2 regions of the Chromobacterium sp. LK11 genome follow, and region 2 is predicted to be linked to the other one. Evidence: riboswitches for the same ligand, from Rfam matches in the RefSeq annotation. Region 2 holds a riboswitch; the other holds the start of a gene.

Region 1 (8,763 bases), on a different contig from region 2:
ACGGCGGCAGATGGTCTTGCAGCAATTCCACCGCCAGCGCCAGATTGCCCTCGTGCAGCGCGAAAACGGTGGCGCGCGGCAGCAGCTGGACATTGGGCAGCGCCGCCAGCTCGCTCAGCCGTTGCCGCGCCCAGTCCATCGCCTCCAGGCCGTCGATGCGCTGCCGGCGCTCGCTCAGCAGCCAGCCGCCCATTTCCGCCTGCTCGTCCAGCAACAGCGTTTTCAGGCCGGCGCGCCCCGCCAGCGTGGCCGCCCACAAGCCGGCCGCGCCGCCGCCCACCACCAGCACGTCCACATGGTGGTGCAGGTGATCGTAATGCTCGGCATCCGGCAGCCGCGGCGCTTCGCCGTAGCCGGCGGCCTCGCGGATGCGCCGCTCGTAGAACGGCCAGGCGCTCGCCGGCCGCATGAAGGTCTTGTAATAAAAGCCCGGCGGCAGGAAGCGCTCCAACCTGCCCAGCGCGCCCTTGAGCCGCATGCCCCAGGAGGCGTCCCCCAGGCCGCTGCTGGCCTGCAAGCCCTGGTACAGCTCCACCTGGGTGGCCTTGAGGTCCGGCGTGCTCAAGGCTCCGCTCTCCAACTGGACCAGCGCGTTGGGCTCCTCCGCGCCGAAGCCGACGATGCCGCGCGGCCTGCCGTATTTGAAGCTGCGGCCCAGCAGCCGCACGCCGTTGGCCAGCAGCGCCGAGGCCAGGGTGTCGCCGGCGAAGCCGTGATAGGCCGCGCGGTCGAAGTTAAAGGCCAGCGGCCGATTGCGGTCGATGCGCTCGCCGGGGCGATGGATGCGATAGCCGCTCACGCCTGATCCTCCTGCCGATAGCGGGCCTTGCCCTCGGCCAGCGTCCAGCTGCCGGCGATCTCGTAACTGACGGTGTGGCGCCGGACGGCGAACACCTTGCGGCAGCCGGCGGCGTGCTGCCATTGCTCCCAATGCCAGCCGCGCGGGTTCTTGCGGCCAAACAGATAATCGCCCCAGGTCTCGTCGTCCACCTGCTCCGGCGCCGCCGGGCGGACGATGAAGGCCTCCCCGGCGTAGGCGAACTCCTCCTCCTCCCGCGCCTCCCCGCAGTGCGGGCAGTGAATCAGCAGCATAAGCCTCCCCCTCAATGGGCCACGGCGGCGGCGCCGTGCTCGTCTATCAAGCGGCCGGAGGCGAAGCGCTCCAGCGCAAAAGCCGCGTTCAACGGGTGCGGCTGGTCATTGGCGATGGTGTGGGCGAACACGTGGCCGGAACCGGGCGTGGCCTTGAAACCGCCGGTGCCCCAGCCGCAGTTGAAATACAGGCCCTTGATCCGGGTCTTGCCGATGATGGGACAGGCGTCCGGCGACACATCGACGATGCCGCCCCACTGCCGATTCATCCTCACCCGCGAAAAAGAGGGAAACAGCTCGATGATGGCCGCCGCCGTGTGTTCGATCACATGCGGGCTGCCGCGCTGGCCATAGCCCAGATAGCTGTCTATGCCGGCGCCTATCACCAGTTCGCCCTTGTCCGACTGGCTGATGTAGCCGTGCACCGCGCCGGACATCACCACCGTGTCCAGGCAGGGTTTCAGCGATTCGGAAACGAAAGCCTGCAGGGGGTGGCTCTCCAGCGGCAGCCGCAAGCCGGCCATCCGCGCCAGCACGGCGCTGTTGCCGGCGGCCACGCAGCCCACCTTGTCGGCGCGGATCTCGCCGCGCCCGGTTTGCACCCCGCGCACCCGGCCGTCCTCGATCAACAGGCCGGTGACCTCGCATTCCTCGATGATGTCCACGCCCAGCTCGCTGGCGGCGCGGGCGAAGCCCCAGGCCACCGCGTCATGGCGCGCCACCCCGCCGCGCGGCTGATAGCTGGCGCCCAGGATCGGGTAGCGGGCGTGTCCGCCGGTGGCGATCAAGGGCACCCGCTCCTTGATCTCCCGCGGCGACAGCAGCTCGGCGTCCACGCCGTTAAGCAGGTTGGCGTTGACCCGGCGCTCGATGTCGCGCATGTCCTGCAGGCTGTGGCCCAGGTTCATCACCCCGCGCTGGCTGAACATCACATTGAAGTTCAGCTCCTGGGACAGCCCCTCCCACAGCTTGAGCGCGTGCTCGTACAGCAGCGCGGATTCGTCCCACAGATAGTTGGAACGGATGATGGTGGTGTTGCGCGCGGTGTTGCCGCCGCCCAGATAGCCTTTTTCCAGCACCGCCACCTTGCGGATGCCGTGCACGCGGGCCAGGTAATAGGCGGTGGCCAGGCCGTGCCCGCCGCCGCCGACGATGATCACCTCGTAGTTTTTTTCAGGCTGCGGACTGCGCCAGGCCGGCTGCCAGCCCTGATGGTGGCTGAGTCCGTGCCGGATCAGGCTCCACAGCGAGTATCGGTTTGCCATCTGAGCTCCCGCTGCCGGGCCGCCATGGGCCCGCGCCGGTGATATCGGGGTTGAAGGAAGCCTCATTCTCAACGCGGCGCGGCCGGCGCATTTGGCTGAAAAGGACGGGCTCTTGCCCGCAGACGACACCGCGATGTCCGAAATCCACGCAAAGCGGACGCATCGTGAACAGCGCGCGAGCAGGGCCGCATCTAGATTGGGACGCCATGCCGCCCATCACAAGGAAACGCCCATGAACGCAGACCTCCCCTCCTATGTGCTCAGCTTCGCCTGCCGCAGCGCCTCCGGCCAGGTGGCCGGCTTCTCCGCGCTGCTGGAACAGCAAGGCTGCTATATCGACGAGCTGGCGGTGTTCGACGACGCCCGCAGTCAGCGCTTCTTCGTGCGCTGCGTATTCCACCCGCAGCTTCCGGACTTTGCCCCGGAACGGTTGAACGAGGGCATGGCGCGGATGGGCGGCCACTACCGCGACCTGCAATGGCAGCTGCACGACCGGCGCCAGCGCGCGCGGGTGCTGATCATGGTGTCCCGGCTGGATCACTGCCTGAACGACCTGCTCTACCGCCAGAAGATGGGCGATCTGGACATGACGGTGGCCGCCATCGTCTCCAACCACCGCGACCTCGCCCCCATCGCCGCGGCTTACGGCCTGCCCTTCCATCACCTGCCGGTCAGCGCGGACAACAAGCCGCAACAGGAGGCCGCGCTGCTGGCGTTGATGGAAGACTGCCGCGCGGAGCTGCTGGTGCTGGCCCGCTACATGCAGGTGCTGTCCAGCGCCGCGGCCGCCAGGCTGGCCGGCCGCGCCATCAACATCCACCACTCCTTCCTGCCGGGCTTCAAGGGCGCGCGGCCGTATCAGCAGGCGCACGAGCGCGGCGTCAAGCTGATAGGCGCCACCGCCCACTACATCACCGACGATCTGGACGAAGGCCCGATCATCGAACAAGTGGTGGAACGGGTGGACCACGCCTACAGCCCGGAGCAATTGCAGGCCGCCGGCCGGGACATGGAATGCCAGGCGCTGGCGCGCGCGGTGCGCTGCCATCTGGAGCGGCGCGTCTTCATCACCGAGCGGCGCACTGTGGTATTACGCTGACACTTGAGCGGCCAAGCGACTGTCCACGATCCGCCGCGCGTCGTCAGGCGTGATACGGTGGGTGCCCCTTCGAAATGCTCATGTACCACGGGTACATCGCGCTTTCTCAGCCGCAACGCCTTGTCTCGCTCTTGCTCGCGGGGACGTGAACAGGCTCTGACAGGAACTTTGTCTATTGCAATGCAACAAAAGCAGGGTACAGTAGACAGTTATCCGTCATACCAACCATGAGGTGCCGTATGTGGTCGCAAACAGCCGTCTGGTCCAAGCTTTTCTCCTCCAACCCTGTCGCCGACTACTGGCGCGACGCCTGCGAGCGCAGCATCCTCTACTGGGACGTGCTGCATGACCGCGGCGCGGACTACCTGAAACACGTGCAAAGCGGCAAACCGCCGGTATTGGTGTTCGACTACAAGATCATCCTGGACGGCCGCAGCCTGCCGGACCCGGCCAACTACGCGCTGGCCGCCATCCTGCCCCCGGCCGGCTGCCCGGCCACCAATCCGGCGCTGCGCCCCTTCGTGGTAATAGACCCGCGCGCCGGCCACGGCCCCGGCATCGGCGGCTTCAAGATGGACAGCGAGATCGGCATCGCGCTGCAACAGGGCCACCCCTGCTACTTCATCATGTTCTTCCCCCAGCCGGTGCCCAGCCAGACCATAGAAAGCGTCAGCCGCGCCGAATACGTCTTCCTCAGCAAGGTCAACGAACTGCACCCGGACAGCGACGGCAAGCCCTTCGTCATCGGCAACTGTCAGGGCGGCTGGGCCGTAGCCATGATCGCCTCGGTGGCGCCGGAACTGTTCGGCCCCATCCTGCTGGCCGGCACCCCGCTGTCCTACTGGGCCGGCGTCACCGGCAAAAACCCGATGCGCTACTCCGGCGGCATGCTGGGCGGCACCTGGACCGCCTCGCTGGCCGGCGACCTGGGCCACGGCAAGTTCGACGGCGCCCACCTAGTCAACAACTTTGAAAAGCTGGACCCGGCCAACACCCTGTGGAAGAAGCCCTACAATCTGTACGCCAAGGTGGACACCGAGCGCGAACGCTTCCTGGGCTTCGAACGCTGGTGGGGCGGTCACTACCTGTTGAACAAGCAGGAAATGGAATGGATCTCCCAGCAGCTGTTCGTCGGCAACCACCTGGTGGAAGGCAAGATCGTCAGCAGCGACCAGCACCGCGTGGACATGCGCAACATCCGCTCCCCCATCATCGTGTTCGCCTCCTGGGGCGACAACATCACCCCGCCGCAACAGGCGCTGAACTGGATACCGGACCTGTACGACAACGCGGACGACATCCGCGACAACGAACAAACCATCATCTACTGCCTGCACAATAAAGTGGGCCACCTCGGCATCTTCGTTTCCGCCGGCATCGCCAACCGCGAACACAGCGAATTCGCCAGCGCGCTGGACCTGATCGACGTGCTGGCCCCCGGCCTGTACGAAGCCGTCATCGAAGACGTGGCCCCCGGCACCCCGGGACAGGAATACATCAAGGGCCGCTACATCATCCGTTTCGAAGCGCGCGAAGTGGCCGACATCCTGGCGCTGGACGACGGCCGCGCGGACGAGCGCGCTTTCGAAGTGGTGCGCCGCGTCTCCGAAATCAACCAGGGCATCTACAACCGCTTCATCTCCCCGGCGCTGCAGGCCGTCAGCAGCGAAGCCGGCGCCCAATGCCAACGCCAGCTCAACCCGGCGCGGCTGGAACGCACGCTGATCTCCCCGTTCAACCCCTGGCTCAGCTGGCTCAAGCCCGCCGCCGAATACGTGCGCGCCCATCGCCAGCCGGTGAGCGCGGACAACCCGCTGTGGAAGCTGCAAGAACAATGGTCCGGCTGGATCGCCCAAAGCCTGGACCGCTGCCGCGATCTGCGCGACGCCGCCACCGAACACTGCTTCAAGGCCGTCTACGAATCCCCGTGGCTGGCCTCCGTTGTGGGCGTCCAGCCCGCGCGCGAGGCGCGCGCCGCCCGCAGCGACAGCTGGGACAAGCAGGAAAGGCTGCAACTCAAGCGCCAAGTGCTGGACCCCGCCTATGAAAGCGGCACCCTGGCCGACGGCTTCGTGCGTCTGCTCACCTATGTGGCGATTGGCCGCGGCATCATAGACGAGCGCCCGTTCAACGCCATCCGCCGCATCATGCACGACATCCGCCACGAACATCCGATGACCCTGATGCAGCTGAAGGAAGTCGCCCGCAAACAGGTCTTCCTGGTGCGGCTGGACGAGGCGCGCGCGCTGGCCGGCCTGCCCAAGCTGCTACCGGAAGAACACCGCCGCCGCCAGGCCTGGCAGCTGGCGCACGAGCTGCTGGCGCTGAGCGGCAATATCGCGCCGGAACAGCAGCAGCGGCTGGACCAAGTGGCCCACGCGCTGCAACTGGACACCCGCGCGCCGGCGGCCCCGGCCATCCTGCCGCCCGCCGAGCCGGCAATAGCGACAGCCGCAGCCGCTCCTGCCGCGGTCCCCGCCGCCCAGGCCAGCGCGCCGGCCAAGAAAGCGGCGACCCCGCGCAAACCGGCCGCCAAAGCCCCGGCCAAGACCACCGCCGGCAAGCCCAGCGCCGCCGCCAAACCCTCGCCGGCCGCCAAACCAGCCAGCGGCAAACCGGCGGCGGCCAAACCGGCCCCAAGCAAGCCCGCGGCGGCCAAAACCGCCAAAGCGGCCGCACCCAAAGCCAGCGTGGCCAAGGCCCCCGCAGCCAAAACCCCGGCCACGGGCAAACCCGCCGCCGGCAACGGCGCGACCAAGCCCAAAACGCCTAGCAACTAAGCATCAAGCAGCGCAAAAACGCCCGGACAGCCAAACCGCCGTCCGGGCGTTTTTGTGTCGATATCGCACTGCAACATTTTTGCCTCGCCCCATGTATACAGTCGTTGACTGAACAATACAGCAAACGCTAATATCCTTGCCTGCTGCGGGAGAGAGGGGCATGCGCCCCCGCCGAAGACGCAAACTCCCATAATCGCTCAGGCAACAGTACCGCAGCCCATGGATACCAGCCGATTGGAGAGAGGCCCTAAGCGCTCGTTCATCATCTGCTACGCTTCAGCAACAGCGCGTCAGATTATGCGACCGGCCCTTAGCCGCCCACCGAAGGGGCAAGTGACATCCGGCAAGGCCCGCACACCGGCCGCGCCCGTCATCTAACTCTCAGGTAAAAGGACAAGGGGAGAGGCAATGCCGGCAGCGTCGCGCCCATGCGCGGCCCGTCGGCCATGCTCAAGGAATGCCCATGTTCGAAACTCTCGCCCAGGCTGCGCGCCACCTGGCATGGCCCGCCCATTGCCAACCCATTTTCCCACCCGGCTTCGCCGCTCATCTCGGCGCCAGCCTGTTTGACCACTGCAACTACATGCTTACCCTGATCTATCTGATCGCCATCACCGCGGAAGCGATGACCGGCGCGCTCGCGGCCGGCCGCCGCAATATGGACATCTTCGGCGTTACCGTCATCGCCTTCCTCACCGCCCTGGGCGGCGGCACCGTGCGCGACATCGTGCTGGGCCGCTACCCGATAGGCTGGACCCAGCACCCGGAATACGTCGGCCTCGTCATCGCCGGCGGCCTGGCCGCCGTGTTCGTGGCCCGCTACATGAAACGCCTCAGCCGCGTCTTCCTGGTGCTGGACGCGCTGGGCCTGATCGCCTTCACCATCATAGGCTGCGGCGTGGCCCAGTCCATGGACTACCACCCAGTGGTGGTGGTGATGGCCGGCATGATCACCGGCATCGCCGGCGGCATCCTGCGCGACGTGCTGTGCAACCGCGTGCCGGTGGTGTTCCGCCAGGAGCTGTACGCCAGCGTCTCCTTCGCCGTGGCCCTGCTCTACCTGGGCCTGATCAAACTGGGCGTGCCGCATGACCTCAACGTGCTGGCCAGCTTCGCCGTCGGCCTCACCATCCGCCTGGCCGCCATCTGGCGCGAATGGCGGCTGCCGGTGTTCATGTATCGGCACGATCTGCATTAAGCGCGGCTAAGAACCCGTTTACGATCTGCTGCGCGTCGGCAGGATGGATAGAAAAGGGCGTTGAAAACTGCTTCGAAATGCTCATGTACCACTTGTACATTCCGCTTTCTCAGCGGTTTTCGCCTTGTCTCGCCTTAGCTCGCGAGATCGTAAACACGTTCTAAGACCCGCTAACAACACCCCTGATCCTGCGTTGCGCCTCCTGGTCGTACTACGGGTACTGCCTGCGTCGGCGCGCCTTGGCTCAGGCACGCTGCGCGGTTTTGTGAGCGGCTCTAAACCGGCAGGCCCCGCCTGCCGGAACTTTCCGGCCCGGCGGCGGCCTACCCGAACCCGCCCCCGCCGAAAGCACCCCGCATGTTGAGCCTTGCCCCGCAAAACCATCGTTTGCAAAGCGCCACCGCCTGGGCGCACAGCCGCCCGGACGTGGACGCGCTGATCCTCTCCGGCTCCTTTGCCCGCGACGACGGCAGCGTCGACATCCATTCCGATCTGGATTTGGAAATCATCAGCCCGGACCCGGCTGCGCTGGCCGCGGACGACGGCTGGCTGCGCGACATCGGCCCCCTGCTCACCGTGCTGCGCCTGGGCGAAGGCCAGGCCTGGCCCACCCGCCTGTCCATCTACGCCGACGGCGTCAAAATCGACTTCACCCTGGCCGGCCCCGCCCGGCTGCAAGCCATGCGCGAGCTTGGGCTGGACCCGCTGTACCAGCGCGGCTACCGCGTGCTGCTGGACAAAACCGGCGTGACCCAAGGCCTGCCCGCGCCGCAAGGCCGCCCCGCCGCACCGGCGCTGCCCAACGCTGAGCGGTTCCGCGAGCGAGTGGAGGAATTCTGGTTCGAGGCCTTTCACATCCCCAAATACCTGGTGCGCGGCGAGCTGTTTGTCGTCAAACACCGCGACTGGACCATGAAGGAACTGCTGCTGGAAATGCTGGAATGGCACGCCTACAGCCGCCCCGGCGCGGCGGCGGACTGCTGGCATATCGGCGCCCGGCTGCAACACTGGGCCGAGCCGGAACACTGGCAGGCGCTGCATCAGGTGTTTGGCCGCTTCGACGCCGCCGACGCCGAACGCGCCTTCCACGCCACCCTGCGGCTATACAGCCAAGCGGCGCGCGAAGTGGCCGCCCGCGCCGGCTTCGACTACCCGGAGGCGGTGGAGGCCGGCATTCGTGATTTGATCCGCTCCTCGTCCTAAACCAACGGTGGCGCGGCGGCCCCACACGTCGCGCCAGGCGGGGATGGTCCTTGGGCTTGACCTTTGGACATGGTTAGATAGAATTCCCTATCTTTTAGGCGTTCGCTTCCGTTCGCCTATCTTCCC
Region 2 (8,763 bases):
GCCCAAGGAGGGCGGCCCGTACGCTTACATCCATGAGGCTTTCGGCGGCTTTGCCGGTTTCTGGATCGCCTGGGGCTACTGGATCGCGCTGTGGGCCGGCAACGCGGCGCTGGCGGTGGCCGCCACCAGTTATATGCAGGTCTTCGTTCCGGCGCTGGGGCACAATAATCTGCTGGCCGGCGTGTTCGCCATCAGCCTGATCTGGATCGTCACCTGGATCAACAGCCGCGGCGCGCGCAGCTCCGGCCTGGTGGCGGTGACGACCACCTTGCTGAAGCTGCTGCCGCTGGCCGCCGTCACTTTCTTCGGCTTTTTCCACCTGCAGCCGGACAATATCGTGTTCAATCCCCACGACAAGCCCCTGCTCAGCTCGGTGTCCGCCACCATGGCGCTGACCTTGTGGGCCTTCCTGGGTCTGGAGTCGGCGTCGGTGCCGGCCGGCGACGTGATCGCGCCGGAAAAAACCATTCCGCGCGCCACGGTGCTGGGCACCCTGATCGCCACCGTGCTCTACATTCTGTCCACGGTGGCCTTGATGGGCTTGATGCCGCCGGCGCTGCTGGCCGCCTCCCAGGCGCCGTTCGCCGACGCCGCCAGGCTGATGTGGGGCGATTGGGGCTATTACCTGGTGGGCTTCGGCGCCATCGTTTCCTGCTTCGGCGCGCTCAACGGCTGGAGCCTGATGCAGGCGCACGTGCCGGCCGCCGCCGCGCACGACGGCTTGTTCCCGCGTCGCTTCGCCCAGATGAACCGCGAAGGCGTGCCCATTTTCGGCCTGCTGCTGTCCAGCGGGCTGGTGACGGTGCTGATGGCGATGAAGTACGCCGGCGGCGACGGCGGCGTCAAGATTTTCGAGTTCATCATTCTGCTGGCCACCGCCACCACCTTGCTGCCTTACGCCTTTTGTTCGATGGCGCTGCTGGCCATCATGTTGATGCGGCCCCAGCAGTTCCAGCGCAAGGACTACCTGGCGCCCTTGTGCTTCGCCGGCGTGGGCTTCGCCTATTCGGTGTGGGCCTTGTACGGGTCCGGCGCCGACATCGTGATGTGGGGCATGATTTTGCTGCTGCTGGGTCTGCCGGTCTATGTCTGGCAGGTGAAGGAGCGTTACGCCGATCCCTCGTGAACCTGCGGCGATCCGGAATCCAACACGCGGCTCAGGCCGCGTTTTCTTTGGGCGCAAGGCTGTCGTCATGGCGAAATGGGCTTGCCTATGCCGCCGGCTGGTGGCCTACTAGGGCGCTTTGGTTTCAGACTGGGAGTTGTCATGAGGATTGCCGCCGCCGATAGCCTGCTTGTCGCCATCGATTTCGCTTATCCGACGCCGGACGCGCGGACGCTGGAGCGGATGCGGGCGGAAAGCCAGCCTTGCGCGCTGGAGCGCGCGGACGGTTTGTTTCCGGAAAACAGCTATTACCGCGCCGGCCGCAAAGGCTGCGCCGCAGGGATGTCGGCGCGGGCCTTCGTCGCGCGCCGCTTGCGCGAGGCGGCGGCGCGGCTGGCGCCGGAGTACGGCCTGTTGCTGTTCGACGCCTACCGCAGCCGCGAGACCCAGGCCGATCTGTTTCAGATGGTGTTGGATGATGTGCGCGCCGCGCATCCGGACTGGGACGCGGCGGCGGTGGAGCGGCAGGCGCGCTTGTTCGCCGCCCACCCGGACGACACCGCCCGCTTCGCGGTGTTGCCGCACAACTCCGGCGGCGCGATCGATCTGGCCATCTGCCGGCGGGACAGCGGCGAGATCTGCGATTTCGGCACCGGCTTCGACGCGGCGGAGCCGGCGTCGCGCACCGACTTCTTCGAGGCGCCGCACGATCCGGCGCAGGGCTTTTCGTCCGAACGCTGGCTGACGGCGCGCCACAATCGCCGCGTCTTGTTCAATCTGATGAAGCAGGCCGGTTTCAGCAATTACGCCGAGGAATGGTGGCATTACGATCTGGGCGACTGCCTGTGGGGCCAGGCGCTGGGCGTGGACTGGATCTATCCGTCGATGGAGGCCGAGCCGGCCTGATCGAGATGGCCGCCGCGCCGGCGCGGCGGCCCATCGTCAAGCCTTAGCCTGCCAGCGCCTTCAGCCAGACCAGCGCGGCGCTGGCGCCCGCGTCGGGCACGCCCAGCGCCCGCTCGCCCAGATAGCTGGCCCGGCCCAGGCGCGGGCGCATGGCGGCGGTGGCGGCGCAACCGCGCTCGGCCGCCTCCAGCGCCGAGCGCCAGGCCGAGGCGGGGTCCTGGCCGGCGTCCAGCGCAGAGGCGAAGGCGTCGGCGGCCGGGGACAAGGCGTCCAGCATGGTGCGGTCGCCCAGCTGAGCGCCGCCCAGTTCCGCGATGGCGGCGACGCCGTCCTGGAAGGCGGCGGCCCAGTCGCGCGGGCCGGGAGCGCTCGCCGCGTCCAAGCGCCGAGCCGCGCGCAGCAAGGCGGTGGAGTAGAACGGGCCGGAGCTGCCGGCAATGGCCTGGCGCAAGGCCTGGCCGACCGCGCGCAGCGCCGTGGCGGGCTCGCTCCAGGCGCTGTCCGGCAAGGCCCGGATCGCCGCCGCGCCGCGCTGCATGCTGACGCCCAGATCGCCGTCGCCGGCGGCGCCGTCGAGCTCGGTCAGCAGGGCTTCGGCGGCGTCCAGCGCGTCGGCCGCGGCCCAAGCCGCGGCGCGCAGCCTGGGGTCGGCCTTGGCGGAGGAGGGGGCCGTTTCGGCGCGCGGCGGCGCCGGCCGCAGCTGGCGTTGCGCCGGCAGGCGGCCGGAGCCGGGCCAGGCCGGAGCCTGGGTGGCTTGATCCAGCCAGCTGAGGCGCTGCTCGTCCAGCGCCAGCAGCGACAGCGAGCAGCCGGGCATTTCCAGCGCGGTCATGAAATTGCCGCTCCACAGCCGTTCCACTCGCAAGCCGCGCTGCCGCGCCGAGGCCAGCGCGCTGCGCGCCACGATGGCCAGCTCCATCGGCGGGGTGCCGCCCAGGCCGTTGACCAGCATCGCCACCCGCTGGCCGGGCCGCCAATCCCTATCCTGGACAATGGCGTCTAGCAGCGTCGCGCACAAGGCGTCGGCGGATTGGCGCGGCGCGCGGCGCACGCCGGCTTCGCCGTGGATGCCCAGGCCCAGCTCGATTTCGTCCTCGTCCAGTTGAAAGCCGGGGCGGCCTGTGGCCGGCACCGTGCAGGCGCCCAGCGCTACGCCCATGGTGGCCACCTGTTCCGCCGCCCGTCGCGCGGCGGCTGCGACTTCGGCGAGGCCGGCGCCGGCGGCGGCCGCCGCGCCGGCGATCTTGTGCACCAGCACCGTGCCGGCGATGCCGCGGCGGCGCGCCGGCTCCACGGTGTCGCGCAGCGCCACGTCGTCGGCCACCACCACGCTGTCGACGGCGATGCCCTCGGCGCGGGCCAGCTCCGCCGCCAGGCCGAAATTCAGCCGGTCGCCGGTGTAATTCTTGATGATCAGCAACACGCCCCGGGGGCCGGCGACGGCGCGGATCGCCGCCAGCACGGTGTCTACGCTGGGCGAGGTGAACACATCGCCCACCGCGGCGGCGTCCAGCATGCCGTGGCCGATATAGCCGGCGTGGGCCGGCTCGTGGCCGCTGCCGCCGCCGGAGATCAGCGCCACCTTGTCGCGCAGGCCGCCGGCCGGCAGGTCCGCCCGCAGCAAGACGTTTTCCTCTTCCAGCAGCGCCAGGCCGGGCAGGGTGTCGGCCAGACCTTCCAGCATCTCCCGCGCCACATGGCGCGGATCGTTGATCAGTTTTCGCATCGCGGCTTCCTTTCCATATCGGATAGAGATCGTGCTTGGTCAAGACGGATGTCATCTTACGATCAGCGCCGGCCGGACGGGGAGTTTGTCGATGGGATGATCGATAAAGAAGCAAAATATGTTCGTAATCGCTCTGAAACGAAGCAATGTCAGTTCAATGTTTTGCGGTTTCGAATATTTCAAGTCTTTGTTTAAGTTGAAGATAAACACGGCTTGCCAAGCCCCGGCCCAGCAACCATAATCTGGCTCGTCATGCAGGAGAGAGTGGCCGCCCGCGCCACCGCCGAAGGCGCAAGCGCACCCGCAATCGCTCAGGCAAAAGGACTGCATCATCGGACTGGCCGCAGCCAGTTCGCCGAATCTGGAGAGCGGCATCCGCGGATGCCCACCGAAGGGGCTAACGGCCGCAAGGCCGGAAAATCTCAGGTGCAGGGACAGAGGGGTGTAGGGAATAGAGCAACACTACACGCTTTTGCTAAGGACGCACCGATGACGGCCCCGAAACGCACCCCCCTGTTTGACTCCCACATCGCCGCCGGCGCCAAGATGGTCGATTTCGCCGGCTGGGAAATGCCCATTCACTACGGCTCCCAGCTCAAGGAACATGAAATCGTGCGCAGCGACGCCGGCATGTTCGACGTTTCCCACATGACGGTGCTGGACATCAGCGGCCCGGACGCCAAGGTCTGGCTGCAGCGCCTGATCGCCAACGACGTGGCCAAGCTAGGCTTCGAAGGCAAGGCGCTGTATTCCGGCATGCTCACCCCCGACGGCACCGTGGTGGACGATCTGATCGTCTACCTGACTTCCTACGGCTACCGCATGGTGGTCAACGCCGGCACCACCGACAAAGACCTGGCCTGGATGGAAGGGCGCAAGGCGGACTTCGACGTGGACATCAAAGTGCGCCGCGATCTGTCCATCCTGGCGGTGCAAGGCCCGCAAGCCATCGCCAAGGTCTGTGCGGTCAAGCCCGAGCTCGCCTCCGTCATCCAGGCCTTGAAGCCGTTCCAGGGCCAGCCCGTCGGCGACTGGTTCTACGCCCGCACCGGCTACACCGGCGAGGACGGCCTGGAAGTGATGCTGCCCGGCCTTGAGGCCGCGGCCTTCTTCCAGCAATTGCAGGCCGCCGGCGTCGCCCCCATCGGTTTGGGCGCGCGCGACACCCTGCGCCTGGAGGCCGGCATGAATCTTTACGGCCACGACATGGACGAAACCGTGTCTCCGCTGGAAGCCGGCATGGGCTGGACCATAGCCTGGGAGCCGGCCGAGCGCGACTTCATCGGCCGCAAGGCGCTGGAGGCGCAGAAAGCCGCCGGCGTGAAGAGCAAGCAGGTGGGCTTGGTGCTGGAAGGGCGCGGCGTGCTGCGCGAAGGCCTGAAGGTGGTGGTGGACGGCGTAGGCGAAGGCGTGATCACCAGCGGCACCTTCTCGCCCACCCTCAAGCACTCCATCGCGATCGCGCGCGTGCCGGCGGGCACCGGCGACAAGGCGCTGGTGGACCTGCGCGGCACCCTGACCGAGGTGCGCGTGGTCAAGATGCCCTTTGTGCGCAACGGCAAGAAAGTTTTCGCCTGAGCCGATTGGCCTGGCAGGCCGCGCGACGCGGCCGGGAATATCGTTAAGACCTGGATTTGACTGGAGACACTCATGAGCAACATCCCCGCCGAACTCAAATACGTTGAAAGCCACGAATGGCTGCGCCTGGAAGCCGACGGCTCCGTGACCGTGGGCATTACCGAGCACGCGCAAGAACTGCTGGGCGACATCGTGTTCGTCGAACTGCCGAAAGTGGGCGCCAAGCTGGCCAAGGAAGAGCAGGCCGGCGTGGTGGAATCGGTGAAGGCCGCTTCCGACATCTACTGTCCGATCGCCGGCGAAGTGCTGGCCGTCAACGAGGAGCTGGAGGCCGCGCCGGACCTGGCCAATAGCGAGCCTTACGGCGCCGGCTGGTTCTTCAAGATCAAGCCGGTCGATCCGGCGGACTTGGACGCCCTGATGGACGCCGCCGCCTACGCCAAGGAAATTGGCGCCTGATGGTGAAAACCGCCTCGCAGCCCTAATCGGCAGCGAGGCGTTTTTTTCGCCCGGATATCCAGCAACACCCGATTGGCCGCGCAAGCCGCGGCGCGGACGGCAAGCATAGAAGGTCCCGTACTCATGTCTCTCTCCGAACTGTTCAACCGCAAAGAATTCCTCTCCCGCCACATCGGCCCGTCCGACGCCGAGCGCGAGCAAATGCTGGCCGCCGTCGGCGTGGCCTCCATCGACGAGCTGGTGGCGCAGACGCTGCCGGCCGACATCCGTCTGAACCGCAAGCTGGAGCTGCCGGACCCGATGCCGGAAGCCGAGGCGCTGGCCGCGCTGAAGGCCGTCGCCGCCAAGAACGTGGTCAACAAATCCTTCATCGGCCAGGGCTACTACCCGGTGCTGACCCCGACGGTAATCCTGCGCAATCTGTTGGAAAATCCGGGCTGGTACACCGCTTACACCCCGTACCAGGCCGAGATCGCCCAGGGCCGTCTCGAAGCCTTGCTGAACTTCCAGCAGATGGTGATCGATCTGACCGGCCTGGAGCTGGCCAACGCCTCCCTGCTGGACGAGGCCACCGCCGCCGCCGAGGCGATGGCGATGGCGCGCCGGGTGTCCAAGGCCAAGTCCGGCCAGTTCTTCGTCGACAGCCGCGTGCTGCCGCAAACCCTGGACGTGATGCGCACCCGCGCCAAGTATTTCGGCTTCGAGCTGGTGCTGGGCCACCCGGAAGAAGCGGGCAAGGGCGAATACTTCGGCGCCTTGTTCCAGTATCCGGGCGAAGCCGGCGACCTGATCGATCTGACCCCGCACATCGCCGCGGTCAAGGCCAAGGGCGCGGTGGCGGTGGTGGCCGCCGACATCATGGCGCTGGTGGCTTTGAAGTCGCCGGGCGAGATGGGCGCGGACGTGGCCATCGGCAACACCCAGCGTTTCGGCGTGCCTATGGGCTTCGGCGGCCCGCACGCCGCCTATTTCGCGTTCAAGGACGAGATGAAGCGCTCGGCGCCGGGCCGCATCATCGGCGTGTCGGTCGACGCCAAGGGCAAGACCGCGCTGCGCATGGCGCTGCAGACCCGCGAGCAGCACATCCGCCGCGAAAAGGCCAACTCCAATATCTGCACCAGCCAGGTGCTGCTGGCCAATATCGCCGGCATGTACGCGGTCTACCACGGCCCGGAAGGCGTCAAGCGCATCGCCGCCCGCATCCACCGGCTGGCCGCCATTTTCGCGTACGCGGTCAAGGCCGCCGGCGGCAAGCTGGTGTTCGACCGCTTCTTCGACACGGTGCAAGTTGACGCGCCCAAGGCCGACGCGGTGTATCAGGCGGCGCTGGCCGCCGGCTACAATCTGCGCCGCGCCGGCGGCAATGTGCTGGGCGTGGCCTTCCACGAGGCGGCCAGCGAGGCCGATCTGGAGCGCCTGATCGAAATCTTCACCGGCAAGAGCGCCGACATCGCCGCGCTGGACGCCGCGGCCGCCGACGCGATCCCGGCCGGCTTGAAGCGCGAATCCGCCTTCATGAGCCATCCGGTGTTCAACACCCACCATAGCGAGCACGAGATGCTGCGCTATATGAAAAAGCTGGAAAGCCGCGACCTGGCGATGAATCATTCGATGATCTCGCTGGGCAGCTGCACGATGAAGTTGAACGCCACCAGCGAAATGATCCCGATCACCTGGCCGGAATTCGCCAATATGCATCCGTTCGCGCCGCGCGAACAGACGGTGGGCTATCTGGAAATGATCGCCGGCCTGGAAACCCAGCTGCGCGCGATCACCGGCTTCGACATCATTTCGATGCAGCCCAACTCCGGCGCCCAGGGCGAATACGCCGGCCTGCTGGCGATCAGCCGCTACCACGAGTCGCGCGGCGACGGCCAGCGCAATATCTGCCTGATTCCGCGCTCCGCCCACGGCACCAACCCGGCCACCGCGCAGATGATGAATATGCAGGTGGTGGTGGTGGACTGCGACGAGGCCGGCAACGTCGACGTCGCCGATCTGAAGGCCAAGGCCGAGCAGCATTCGGCGCAGCTGGCGGCGCTGATGATCACCTATCCGTCCACCCACGGCGTGTTCGAGCAGCCTATCCGCGAAATCTGCGCGATCATCCATCAGCACGGCGGCCAGGTGTATATGGACGGCGCCAACCTCAACGCCCAGGTGGGCTTGTGCCGTCCGGCCGACATCGGCGCCGACGTGTCGCACATGAACCTGCACAAGACCTTCTGCATCCCGCACGGCGGCGGCGGCCCGGGCATGGGGCCGATCGGCCTGAAAGCGCATCTGGCGCCGTTCATCGCCAACCACGTGGTGGCTTCGGTGCCCACCGCCCAGCCGGGCCAGACCGCGGTGTCGGCGGCGCCTTTCGGCTCCGCCTCCATCCTGCCCATTTCCTATATGTACATCGCGATGATGGGCGCGGAAGGCATGAAGCAGGCCACCGAGAACGCGCTGCTGTCCGCCAACTACGTGGCGACGCGGCTGGCCGAGCACTTCCCAGTGTTGTACACCGGCGCCAACGGCCGGGTGGCCCACGAATGCATCATCGACCTGCGCCCGCTCAAGGCCGCCAGCGGCGTGACCGAGGTGGACGTGGCCAAGCGCTTGATGGATTACGGCTTCCACGCGCCGACCATGAGCTTCCCGGTGCCGGGCACGCTGATGATCGAGCCGACCGAATCCGAGCCCAAGGCCGAGCTGGACCGCTTCATCGCGGCGATGGCGGCCATCCGCCAGGAGATCGACCAAGTGCAGAGCGGCGTGTGGCCGGCGGACAACAATCCCTTGTGCAACGCGCCGCACAGCAAGGCGGACATCGCCGGCGATTGGCAGCGCCCGTACAGCCGCGAAACCGGCCTGTTCCCCTTGCCCTATGTGCTGGAAAACAAGTTCTGGCCCAGCGTCAACCGCATCGACGACGTCTATGGCGACCGCAATCTGGTGTGCAGCTGCCCGTCCACCGACAGCTACGCCTGAGCGCGCGGACCCG

The links. A riboswitch is a leader RNA that binds a small molecule or an ion and turns the genes downstream of it on or off. The one in region 2 is predicted to bind glycine.
Region 1: linked by a shared signal. The riboswitch ahead of VK98_RS01180 (trimeric intracellular cation channel family protein) and the one ahead of gcvT (glycine cleavage system aminomethyltransferase GcvT) in region 2 are both predicted to bind glycine.

Annotation. Positions count from the first base shown of each region.
Region 1 covers NZ_LDUR01000002.1:74,899-83,661, reverse strand. Annotated here, with positions in the region: gene VK98_RS01205 (sarcosine oxidase subunit alpha family protein) at 1-799, opposite strand, end outside; gene VK98_RS01200 (sarcosine oxidase subunit delta) at 796-1,092, opposite strand; gene VK98_RS01195 (sarcosine oxidase subunit beta family protein) at 1,104-2,357, opposite strand; gene purU (formyltetrahydrofolate deformylase) at 2,590-3,456, shown strand; gene VK98_RS01185 (DUF3141 domain-containing protein) at 3,696-6,236, shown strand; glycine riboswitch at 6,373-6,459, shown strand; glycine riboswitch at 6,461-6,643, shown strand; gene VK98_RS01180 (trimeric intracellular cation channel family protein) at 6,700-7,434, shown strand; gene VK98_RS01175 (aminoglycoside 6-adenylyltransferase) at 7,792-8,637, shown strand.
Region 2 covers NZ_LDUR01000027.1:75,166-83,928, reverse strand. Annotated here, with positions in the region: gene VK98_RS16050 (amino acid permease) at 1-1,126, shown strand, start outside; gene VK98_RS16045 (M15 family metallopeptidase) at 1,268-2,011, shown strand; gene VK98_RS16040 (dihydroxyacetone kinase family protein) at 2,055-3,737, opposite strand; glycine riboswitch at 3,983-4,074, shown strand; glycine riboswitch at 4,089-4,185, shown strand; gene gcvT (glycine cleavage system aminomethyltransferase GcvT) at 4,227-5,315, shown strand; gene gcvH (glycine cleavage system protein GcvH) at 5,388-5,774, shown strand; gene gcvP (aminomethyl-transferring glycine dehydrogenase) at 5,898-8,750, shown strand.